Regions from separate parts of the Brevibacillus sp. FSL L8-0520 genome, predicted to be linked through region 2. Evidence: riboswitches for the same ligand, from Rfam matches in the RefSeq annotation. Region 2 holds a riboswitch; the other holds the start of a gene.
The links. A riboswitch is a leader RNA that binds a small molecule or an ion and turns the genes downstream of it on or off. The one in region 2 is predicted to bind cyclic di-GMP.

Region 1 (4,943 bases), 1.2 Mb from region 2:
TAAAAGTGTCGCCACCCTTATAGGTGTGCCCCTCCGGAAGATGCCAGTCGAAGATGATCTTTACCATTGATCCCTGATCAGGACGAATCTCGGTAATGTTATTACCTTCCTCATCCTTCATCGCCACTTTTGTTATGATGTTCTCTGGTGATTTTTCGGGCTCTACAGGTGGTGCTGGGGGTAGTGGCGGTGGTGGCGGTGGCGGGTCTGGCACCGGATTCGTTCCGGTTCCTGGATTTTCCGTGCCTGGCTGCGGATTCTCCGTGCCTGGCTGCGGATTCTCCGTACCTGGCTGCGGATTCTCCGTGCCCGGCTGCGGATTCTCCGTGCCCGGCTCTGGATTCTCCGCACCCGGCTCTGGATTCTCCGCACCCGGCTCCGGATTCTCCCCACCCGGCACTGGATTCTCCCCACCCGGCTCTGGATTCTCCCCACCCGGCTCTGGATTCTCCCCACCCGGCTCTGGATTCTCCCCACCCGGCTCTGGATTCTCCCCACCCGGCTCTGGATTCTCCGCACCTGGCTCTGGATTCTCCGCGCCTGGTTCTTGATCCGTTCCCGGCTCGGACACCTCGCCACTTGTTGGGGCACCTTCTTCACTGGTGATTCCTGCGTTCATCGGTACTTCATTGGCACTGACAAACGCGGATGGCAAGAAGAGATTCACCAGCAAAGCGAATACTAAGTAAACAGATAAAAGCTTCTTTCGATGCCACATCTTAACTACGTTCACCTCGCATGTTTAAATTGGCAAGGTCGTACGACTCTAGCAGCGATTACCCATATGAAGTTTTGATAATGCTGCCAGTCCCCTTTTCGCCGGGGAAGAAGAATATGACACCTTGCACAATCCTGAGAGCATGTTTTTTTCGTTGCTTCCTCCTCTCCATTGTTCTTTATTTGTAAGTGTCTAAAGCTGTTCTTTCTTGGTGGCGACTTACATCAAAATTTGTATGGTTTTGGCTGTTAAGCCACAAAACACACTATAAAAGATCACTCTGAATTTATTCTGAATAGGAGAAAACGAAAAGCCGCCCGCCTCTTTTATGAGAGGGAGCGGCTTCTGAGCAGTTCCTGCATCGTGTCCTAATACTGCTTTTCTATGACATATTCACTTTTATTCTTGATCATGGCCGGCTTTTTCGTTCCCTTTACCATAATCGAATCATATGTTGTATCGACCGTAATCCATTCGTTCGTCTCTTTCAAGTAAATCTCATTCCAGGCATGGTATTGCGGGATGTCGTTTTTCCGTCCCATCACCAGCTTGGCAGGAATCCCCTGGCTGCGCAGCATGGCGGCAAACACCGATGCGTAATCGTAACAGATGCCTTGCCCTGCAGTCAATGTCGCATCTACCGAAGGGATGTATTCACTCGTAACTTGATTGGCTTTTGCGTAATCGTACTGGACGTTTTGGATCACATAATTGTAGATAGCTTGTACCTTTTCCTTGTCGGTCTTCAAGCCCTTGGTCAGCTCTCTGGCTTTTGCGGTCGCATTCGTCTTGTCGTTCCAGTAGATCATCTGGATCGGTTGCAGGAAAACGGCCTGCGGGCTTGATGCCGTCAGGTTCACTTCCTTGCTTTCTATCGAACGGTATTTATTGTTCGCAACGTGTTGCAGGAGTGTAATCGTATATTTGCCATCTCCTAGCTGTAGTGGGAAACGGTTGTTGTCTTTTACGCTATAATAGAAGTTCTGGTTGTCTTTCGTGATTTTTACTTTTTCATTGACTGGCTGTGCCGAATGATGGTGTTGAACTTTGACGATTCCATTATTGAGCTCGCTTACATCAATAAAGGAAGGAGCGGAGCTCGCCCACGCAGTCGCTGGAGCCGCCAGCAAACACATGCCTACCACTGTCATCGAAAGTCGTCGAAAAAACACAAAAAAACTCCCCTTTCGGTAGCTGGCTGCCATCTTGCATACACAAGGAAGGCCCTATAGCTTTGCGTCTCTAATTTTCATTAGATTTGCCATTATCGTTTGAAAGTTTTAAAATCAAATATACTAAAAAAATAATAGCATAACTTTACTAGAAAAGGGAGCCTCATCCTATCTTTTCTTGAAAAATATCAATCACTCTGTCATTTTTCCCCTAATAATCAGTCGGTGTGTCGGATTGTGCATCGGATGGCAGGTGATGAGCGTAATCTCCTTATCTTTTCCGTTCCCTTCCAAAACCCACACCTCTTCGGGCTTTACATACAATTTTTCTGTAACGGTATAGGAAAATTTGCTCTTGCCTTTGTCAACCTCGATCTTGTCTCCTGCAGCCATCTCATCCAATCGATTGAAATTTCGACCGTATGTAAAGTTTCTGTGTCCAGCGATGGCATAATTGCCGACTTCCCCGGCCCTCCCGGTGTTTTCGATGCTCGCAACCGTCGTTTTCATATTGTTATCTGATGCACCGTGCAAAATGGGCAGCATTAGACCAATCTTTTCAATCGTCAAAATACCTTCCATATTCTTATAGCTGCCAAAGTCCGGTGCCGGCTTTTTCCCGTTCTCCTTCTCGGTCGCAGCATCGGCACTTTCTATCGCTGTCTCGCTATCTTCTGTTGAGGAAGGAATTGCCGGTGCAGGATTTGATCCAGCGGCCTCTTCCCCATTGGAAATATTCTGCAAACTGTTTTGCCATTCCTCGACAAGCTTTTGCTGCCGGTAGTCCTGATACTCTTCAGCCAGTGTTGGATAGCTCAGCACAACGATTCCGGCCACGATCAGAAGCATTGATAACAGTCTCATTTTCATGGTTTGCCCGTCCCTGTCCGTTTTAGGTTTGATCCCCTTTTTTCCATTGTTCATACCACTCCGTCAGTTCCTTGCTGGGAGCAACATCGAATTCCTCTCTCAGCTTGGTCGAGATCAGCTTGAACTGCTTGCTCACCTCGCCTTGGTGGTTCAACATGGCGTATATCTTCATTAAATAGAAGTAGCCCTCTTCCATTACTGGAAACTTTTCACGTATCTTTTGATAAATCAAAATCGCCTCGGTATATTGTTCAACCGATACGTAATATTCAGCAATTTGCTTGACATGGTTCAACCAGAGCAACCGCAAGCGCTCCTGCTCGTACTCTGCCCACAAATACGGATGCTCCTCCAGAAAATCGCCTGTGTACTTGGCCATGATAGACAAGTGCTGTTCCAATGTCTCTTCTGTAACTTTGGGAGCATCTCGCACCAAGGCTTCCCATTCCTCAACATCCAGCTTCACATCTCCCCACACCAGTCGATACCCTTCATCCTTGTATTTAATCTCCAAATCGAAGCCAATGCTCTTAATCATTTTCCGAATCTGATAAATGGCCGTATGCAGTTGTGTCCTCGACCGGACTGAATCGTAATCAGGCCAGAGCAAATCTATCAAAACCTGCTTGCTCACTGTCTTATCCCGATAGTGTACCAGATACGCAAACAGCTCCTGCCCCTTCAGTGTTTTCCAGGGAAGATATTGTTCGTTGCCTTGTTGATCGAGATAATGCAAGCTTTGCAAGCAGCAGAGTGTCATATGTTTTTGGCTGCTGTAGCTGACCGAGGTCTTCCCGGCGGATTCTGCCACCCGTTGCAGGGTCACAGCCAATCTGCCCTGATGGACAGGCTTCAACAAATAGTCGAGTGCGTTCATTTCAAAGGCTTTCACGGCATACTCTTGAAAGGCGGTAACGAAAACAATGTGAAGTTGCGGCTGAATGTTCAACAAGTGCTCAGCCAATTCAAATCCATCCATATCGATCATCTGAATATCCAGGAACGCTACATCCAGTTTTTCTTGCTTCGCGGCCTCCAATGCGGCATGCGGATCTTGAAAAGACCCCATCAAGTGAATGGGAGTGTTCGCGTTCTGTTCCTTCAGGAGCTTTTCCATTCTTCTCAATGCAAGCCTCTCATCGTCTACGATAATCGCTTTCAAGCATATCTCTCCTATTTTGCTTCAGCTGTAACTATTTTTGGGACAACAGCCGCTAACAACTCTCCCATATTATTGTAGCAATAGGTCAATGAGATGTCCAAGCTGTATAAACCATTTTGGCGGTTGCTGGCAAAGGGGGATAAATGCTGCCGATCAAAACCAAGACACAAAAAAGCTACCGACCATGCAACAAGTCAGTAGCTTTTCCCGTCATTCGTCCCATTCAACGTAAATGCCTGAGATATCGCCGATATGTAAATCATGAATGATAACCCTGATAACCGGCTTCCCTTCGCTGGTCAACACATAGCCTCCCCAATCTTTGCCGCCATCCGCCTTGTACCCGGCGATATCGATTCCAAATATGCTTGCAATCAGCGGCTTAGTCACTGAGATCGCTTCTTCTTTCGAGTTTATTTTATATCGGTCCGTTACGTGGTCAACCTTGTATATTCGGGAGGATTTCGCACCGATCCGGACAGTATACCGCTCGTTTTCATTCTTGAGTGTCCACACTTCTTCTACTTTACCCGAACGTTTATTGGCATGCGAAAATGAGAAGCTCTGCTTGCCCGTTAGGAGCATGAGCGCTTTTTGGGCCTGATACACATACTTTTTATCCACATCATCCAGCTTGTAATCCAGGGAGTAATCGGTCACTCTGTTTGTATTCACATCGACGCTGACGTATTGTTGATTTTCTAAATAAAATGACAGGTCTGTTCCTTCATCGCTTTTAAAGAAACGGGCTTGTTGAAAAACGACTTGTTGATTGGCCTCTTTGAATGCCTTTTGGGCGGTATCGACATATTTTTGATAACTCGTCGGCAACTCATTGACCGCACACTCTACCAAGATGGTACGAACTTTTGTCGTATTCGGGTAAAATGTCACAATGGCCTCTCGATCCGCTTTCCGGATAATATCGTAATCTCCATCTTTCTCAAACTCATCAAAGAGAATTTCCTTGTTGATTCCTGCCGATTTAATTGCCTTTTGGGCAGCCTCAACATAGGCCGGG
Region 2 (4,943 bases):
AATCGGTCCGCAAAGCGATGTCCGCCGACGCCAGGAAAGAAAGAGAGGTCATACACAGGAACAGCAGGGAAACCAGAATCAGCCCCAGCTTATTTTTCGATTTTGTATCCAATTCCCCATACCACCTTTAAATATTTCGGTTCCTTCGGGTTGATCTCGATCTTTTCCCTGATTCTTCTCACATGTACAGCCACCGTATTTTCGGCGTTCATGTACGGTTCCTTCCAGACCAGCTCGTATATTTCTTCAATGGAGAAGACACGGCCCTTGTTTTTCATCAGCAGCTCGAGGATTTTGTACTCCGTAGGGGTCAGGCGAACCTCCTCGTCATCGACAAAAACCGTCTTGGAGGTCGTGTTGAGGACCAGCCCCCTGACGTGAATTTCGTCTTCGCTCGCAACATACGTCCCCAGATGGGTATAGCGCCGCAGCTGCGATTTGACCCGCGCTACCAGCTCCATCGGGTTAAACGGCTTCGTTACATAGTCGTCCGCTCCGACGTTAAGCCCGAGGATTTTGTCCGTATCCTCCGATTTTGCCGACAGCATGATGATCGGAATGTTTCGGCTTTCCCGGATGGCAAAGGTCGCTTTGATCCCGTCCATCTGCGGCATCATAATATCCATGATAATGAGGTGCAAATCCTCGCTGTTTAACACTTCCAAAGCTTGAAGTCCGTTCTCCGCTTTGAATACCTTGATGTTTTCGTTCTTGAGATAAATTTCGATCGCGTCGCGGATTTCTGCTTCATCGTCCACGACAAGCACATTATACTTGGACACGCCAGCTTCCCACCTTACGAATCTTTCTTGTGTCTGTTCATTTCCCGAACCGAGGAGATATTTCTATCATACCGGGTACTTTTTACAAAAGGGCTTTGAAAATCCTTACAAAATTCTTACGAAAAGAAATGATAGGCGAAAAAGAAAACAATGACCCGCAAGACAGGGCACCTGGTAAAGTGTCCGGCTTGCGGGTCAAAGCTCAACATTCGGATCATAGCTCAGCAATTTTCCGATGATGCTTTTTTATGGCAAACAATGATCGTGCAGAATTGTGCTGCGTTTTTATCAGCCGTAGCTCGCATAGGCGATAATGCCTTCTTCTTCGTCTAGAACGAGTTCCAGTCTGGCCGAATAAGGATCGCGGTGCATGTACGTCTGCAGCCAATAACGGATCGCTTCAATAATGTTGATTTTGATAAAGATCTGCTTGCGGTCGTTGGCGTACACTTCAGCGGAAAAACCGTAGTCCTCGTCCCACATCAGCTCGACGGCAACCTCTTGCGGCTGAATCTGCTTTTTGCTCGCCACATGCATGCAAATGGCGTTTATAATGTCCTGCTCAAGAATTTTTATCGTTTCCATGTATCCCATTCCTGCTTTTTACGCTGGTTTTTAAAGAGCAAGTAAACCTTCCGGATCACAGCGATCAACACGATGACCGCGAGGATGTTGATCATGAATCCGAGGATGGAGCCGAGTACGCCCAAATCGCTGAACAGGCTGCCAAACAGCAATCCTGCCAGACCGCCGACGAGCAGGCCTTTCATGAAACCGCCTTTGCTCGGTGCAGCAGTAGATGTATTTTTTACCGGTGTTGTGGAATTCGTGGTGTTGTTGTTCGTCGTCGCATTTACATTGGAATCCGCTTTGTTCGGCGTCGTTTTTGTAGGAGCGATAGACTTTTTGCCGGATTTGTAGCCTTTGGCATCGGCGTGATCGGTTACAAAGCCAGTTGGAGCCAGTACAAGGACAAACGCAATGACCAACATCAGTAATTTTTTCATTATAGGAAAAGTCATCTCCTTTTTATTTTCCGTCTATATATAAGTCTATGATTATTTTCCGGCTTATTCAACCGGTATTGATAGTAAATGATGATTTGTCACAGATTGTATGATATTTTTTTGTTCGCAAAATAGTCCTCATTTACTACGCTCAATAGGTTATGAGTATGTTATTATAATTTTGCTATAGTATTTTTAACCTAATTAAAAATTCTGAAAAAGGCAAACCCACTGAAAGGCGGGGACGCAAAGCCACGGGTCTAAGGCTGCATAAAAATGCGGCTACGACAGCCGGGTTGCCAGACCGAAGCAAAGAAGCTGTCGGAATGGCAGTCTTCTTTTTTTTGTGCCCAAAAAAGAAGGCAGGTCGTCGCGTGTAGGGGGATAGGGAGGGATCATATCCATGGGAAACAGTCTCAAGCAAAAACTGATTGTGGTGATGAGCATCCTGCTAATTATCAGTTTGATTTCTGTATCTGTTGCGAGTTACTGGAGCTCCTCGAGTATTCTGGAAACGAGCCTTGACAAGGAAGCCGAGCTGAGCGCAAAAAATCTGTCTGAACAGATTGAAACGTTTTTTAACAGCAAAATTATCATTCTCGAAACGATTTCCAAAATGATCTCGGAAGACAACGATCAGGCAAAGGACCTGAAGCTGATTCAGGACGCCCAGAAGCAACACCCGGAGTTTGAAACCTTCTTCTTTTCCTACGACCTGACCGGAAACCGTGTCATCAACTTCAAAGGCGAAGTGACACAGGTTTCCGACAGGGAGCACTTTCAGGCTGCGGGAAAAGGCGAAGGGAAAGTGATCATCTCGGAGCCGGTCGTCTCCAAGCGTACCGGCAACAATATCGTGACGATCATCGTACCGCTGATGAAAAACAACAAGCAGTACGGGTACATGGGGTCTACCATCCCGATCAACGAAATTCAGACAACCGTTTCCGAGGAAACCTTTGGGCAGACAGGCTACGCTTTCCTCGTCAGTCAAAAAGGAACCTATGTCTGGAATCCAAATGAAGAGTTGATCCTGAAGGAGTCTCTGGCTACTACCGATATTCCGCAGCTGCAGGAGGCTTTCCAAGCGATCCAGAGCGGCGGAGAGGGAACGGTTCAGTACGAGGCGGATGGCAAGGAAATGTTCGCATCCTACGCGTCTACTGACCAACACTGGGGGGTATTTATTGCCGCTCCATCTGAAGAGCTGCATGCCCCTATCGCTGAATTGATGGTGAAGCTGTTGATCATCTCCGGCGTCGCTATCGTTCTCGCTATCGCCGTCGTTTATGCCGTGGCAGTCAGCATGGTCCGGCCTATTCAGCGTCTGAACCAGGTGGTGCAGGTGGTGGCGAAGGGCGACTTGACCAATAGCGTGACCGTGCAAGGAAAAGACGAGATCGCCGTGTTGTCCCGCGATTTCAACCAAACGGTGAATCATTTGAAGGACTTGATCCAGGGTGTCTCCCTGTCTTCGGATGAGGTGCTCTCCTTCACGAAGGAAGTATCTGCCGGGATAGATCAAGCGACCCAGGCAGTAAACCGGATCAGCAGCTCTGTTCAACAAATTGCTGACGGCGCCGCAGCGCAGGCTGGCAGTGCGCAGGAAGTCGCGCTTTCGATGAATGATATGGCCGTCGGCATCGTGAAGATTGCGGAGACATCCTCGCGGGTATCGGAATCTGCGCAGGAGGCGGCCAAACAGGCGGAGCAGGGCGCTACGGTGGTAGATCACGCCGTGCAGCAAATGACGAGTATCGGAGAGGGCACTGCCAAGGTGTCGACAGCCATCGAAAAACTGCATGCGCGGTCCCAGGAAATCGAAAGCATTCTTGACACGATCAGCGGGCTGACCTCACAGATCAATCTCCTCGCCTTGAACGCATCGATTGAAGCGGCACGGGCAGGCGAGCATGGCCGCGGCTTCGCGGTTGTAGCGGGTGAAGTGAAGAGTCTGGCGCATCAGTCTGAAGAATCGGCGGCGAAAATCGCTCAGCTGATCCAGGAAATCCAGCAGGATACCGCGGAAGCAGTCGAGGCGATGGATGCCGGGAATAAAAACGTGAAAGACGGTGTTGAGCTGATCGAGGAAGTGCGAGCCATTTTTGATCGCATCATGAGCGCCTCGCGCAATGTAGCAGACCACATCCTCGAAGTCTCCGCCGCTTCGGAAGAAATGTCGGCCGGTTCGGAAGAGGTAAGCGCATCGGTGGCAGAAATGCACGCCATCGCCAACCATGCATCCGAGGATGCAAAAAATGTGGCGGAAGCGACACATCAACAACTGCGTACGATTGAAGATATTGCCGAATCCGTCGGCAAGCTGCAAGATGTGGTGGATGAAATGCAGAAGAGGCTTGGGAAATTTACGCTGTAGCCATACGCTGTGGCCATTTTGGATATCAGTAGGAAAAGCCTCCTGCGAAAGGGGGGATGCCTCTGGGAGATAGCAGGAAACATCTGGAAAGTGTTGAGGCAGAAACAAAGACAAAAGCATTGGATCTGGAGGAGAAGAAGATGAAAAACTGGAAAAAACTCATGATGGCAAGTACTGTAGCCGCTGCTTTGCTTGCGACAGGCACAGTCGGCAATGCTTCGGCGATGAGCTCTGTCGCGGCGGCCAATCAAAATGCTGTATACGCGAAAAATACCGATCTGAAACAGGAAAATAAAAAGTTTGAGTCCCGCCTCGATGCGATCATTAAGCGGGGGTACATCCTCATCGGCACACCGGGTGACTACAAACCTTTCACATATTTGAATCCGAAGACTGGCGAGTTTGAAGGTTACGATATCGACGCCATGAAAGAGTTTGCGAAAAGTCTGGGCGTAGAAGCCCGCTTCGTCCAAACCTCCTGGCCGACATTGATGGATGACCTTTTGGCTGACAAATTCGATATCGCTGTTGGCGGCGTTACCCGCAATACCGAAAGACAGAAAAAGGCCCACATGAGCGAAGGCTACATCCAATTCGGAAAGGCTCCGCTGATCCGCAAAGAGGATAAAGACAAGTACAAAACCGTTGAAGACATCAACAAGCCGACTGTCCGCATTGGCGTGAATCCAGGCGGAACCAACGAAAAATTTGTTCGCGAGCACCTGACAAACGCGAAGGTGACAGTAGTGGAAAACAACCTCGACATTCCGGGCCTCG

Region 1: another riboswitch for cyclic di-GMP. It lies ahead of NSQ24_RS04620 (transglutaminase-like domain-containing protein); the one in region 2 lies ahead of NSQ24_RS24955 (methyl-accepting chemotaxis protein).

The regions. Positions count from the first base shown of each region.
Region 1 is NZ_CP150171.1:874,594-879,536, reverse strand. Features, by position in the region: gene NSQ24_RS04625 (collagen binding domain-containing protein) at 1-718, opposite strand, end outside; gene NSQ24_RS04620 (transglutaminase-like domain-containing protein) at 1,087-1,890, opposite strand; cyclic di-GMP riboswitch class I at 1,905-1,991, opposite strand; gene NSQ24_RS04615 (class D sortase) at 2,083-2,739, opposite strand; gene NSQ24_RS04610 (response regulator) at 2,783-3,922, opposite strand; gene NSQ24_RS04605 (hypothetical protein) at 4,133-4,943, opposite strand, start outside.
Region 2 is NZ_CP150171.1:5,122,622-5,127,564, reverse strand. Features, by position in the region: gene NSQ24_RS24975 (sensor histidine kinase) at 1-112, opposite strand, end outside; gene NSQ24_RS24970 (response regulator transcription factor) at 90-782, opposite strand; gene NSQ24_RS24965 (YxcD family protein) at 1,071-1,367, opposite strand; gene NSQ24_RS24960 (hypothetical protein) at 1,355-1,789, opposite strand; cyclic di-GMP riboswitch class I at 2,001-2,093, shown strand; gene NSQ24_RS24955 (methyl-accepting chemotaxis protein) at 2,193-4,166, shown strand; gene NSQ24_RS24950 (transporter substrate-binding domain-containing protein) at 4,307-4,943, shown strand, end outside.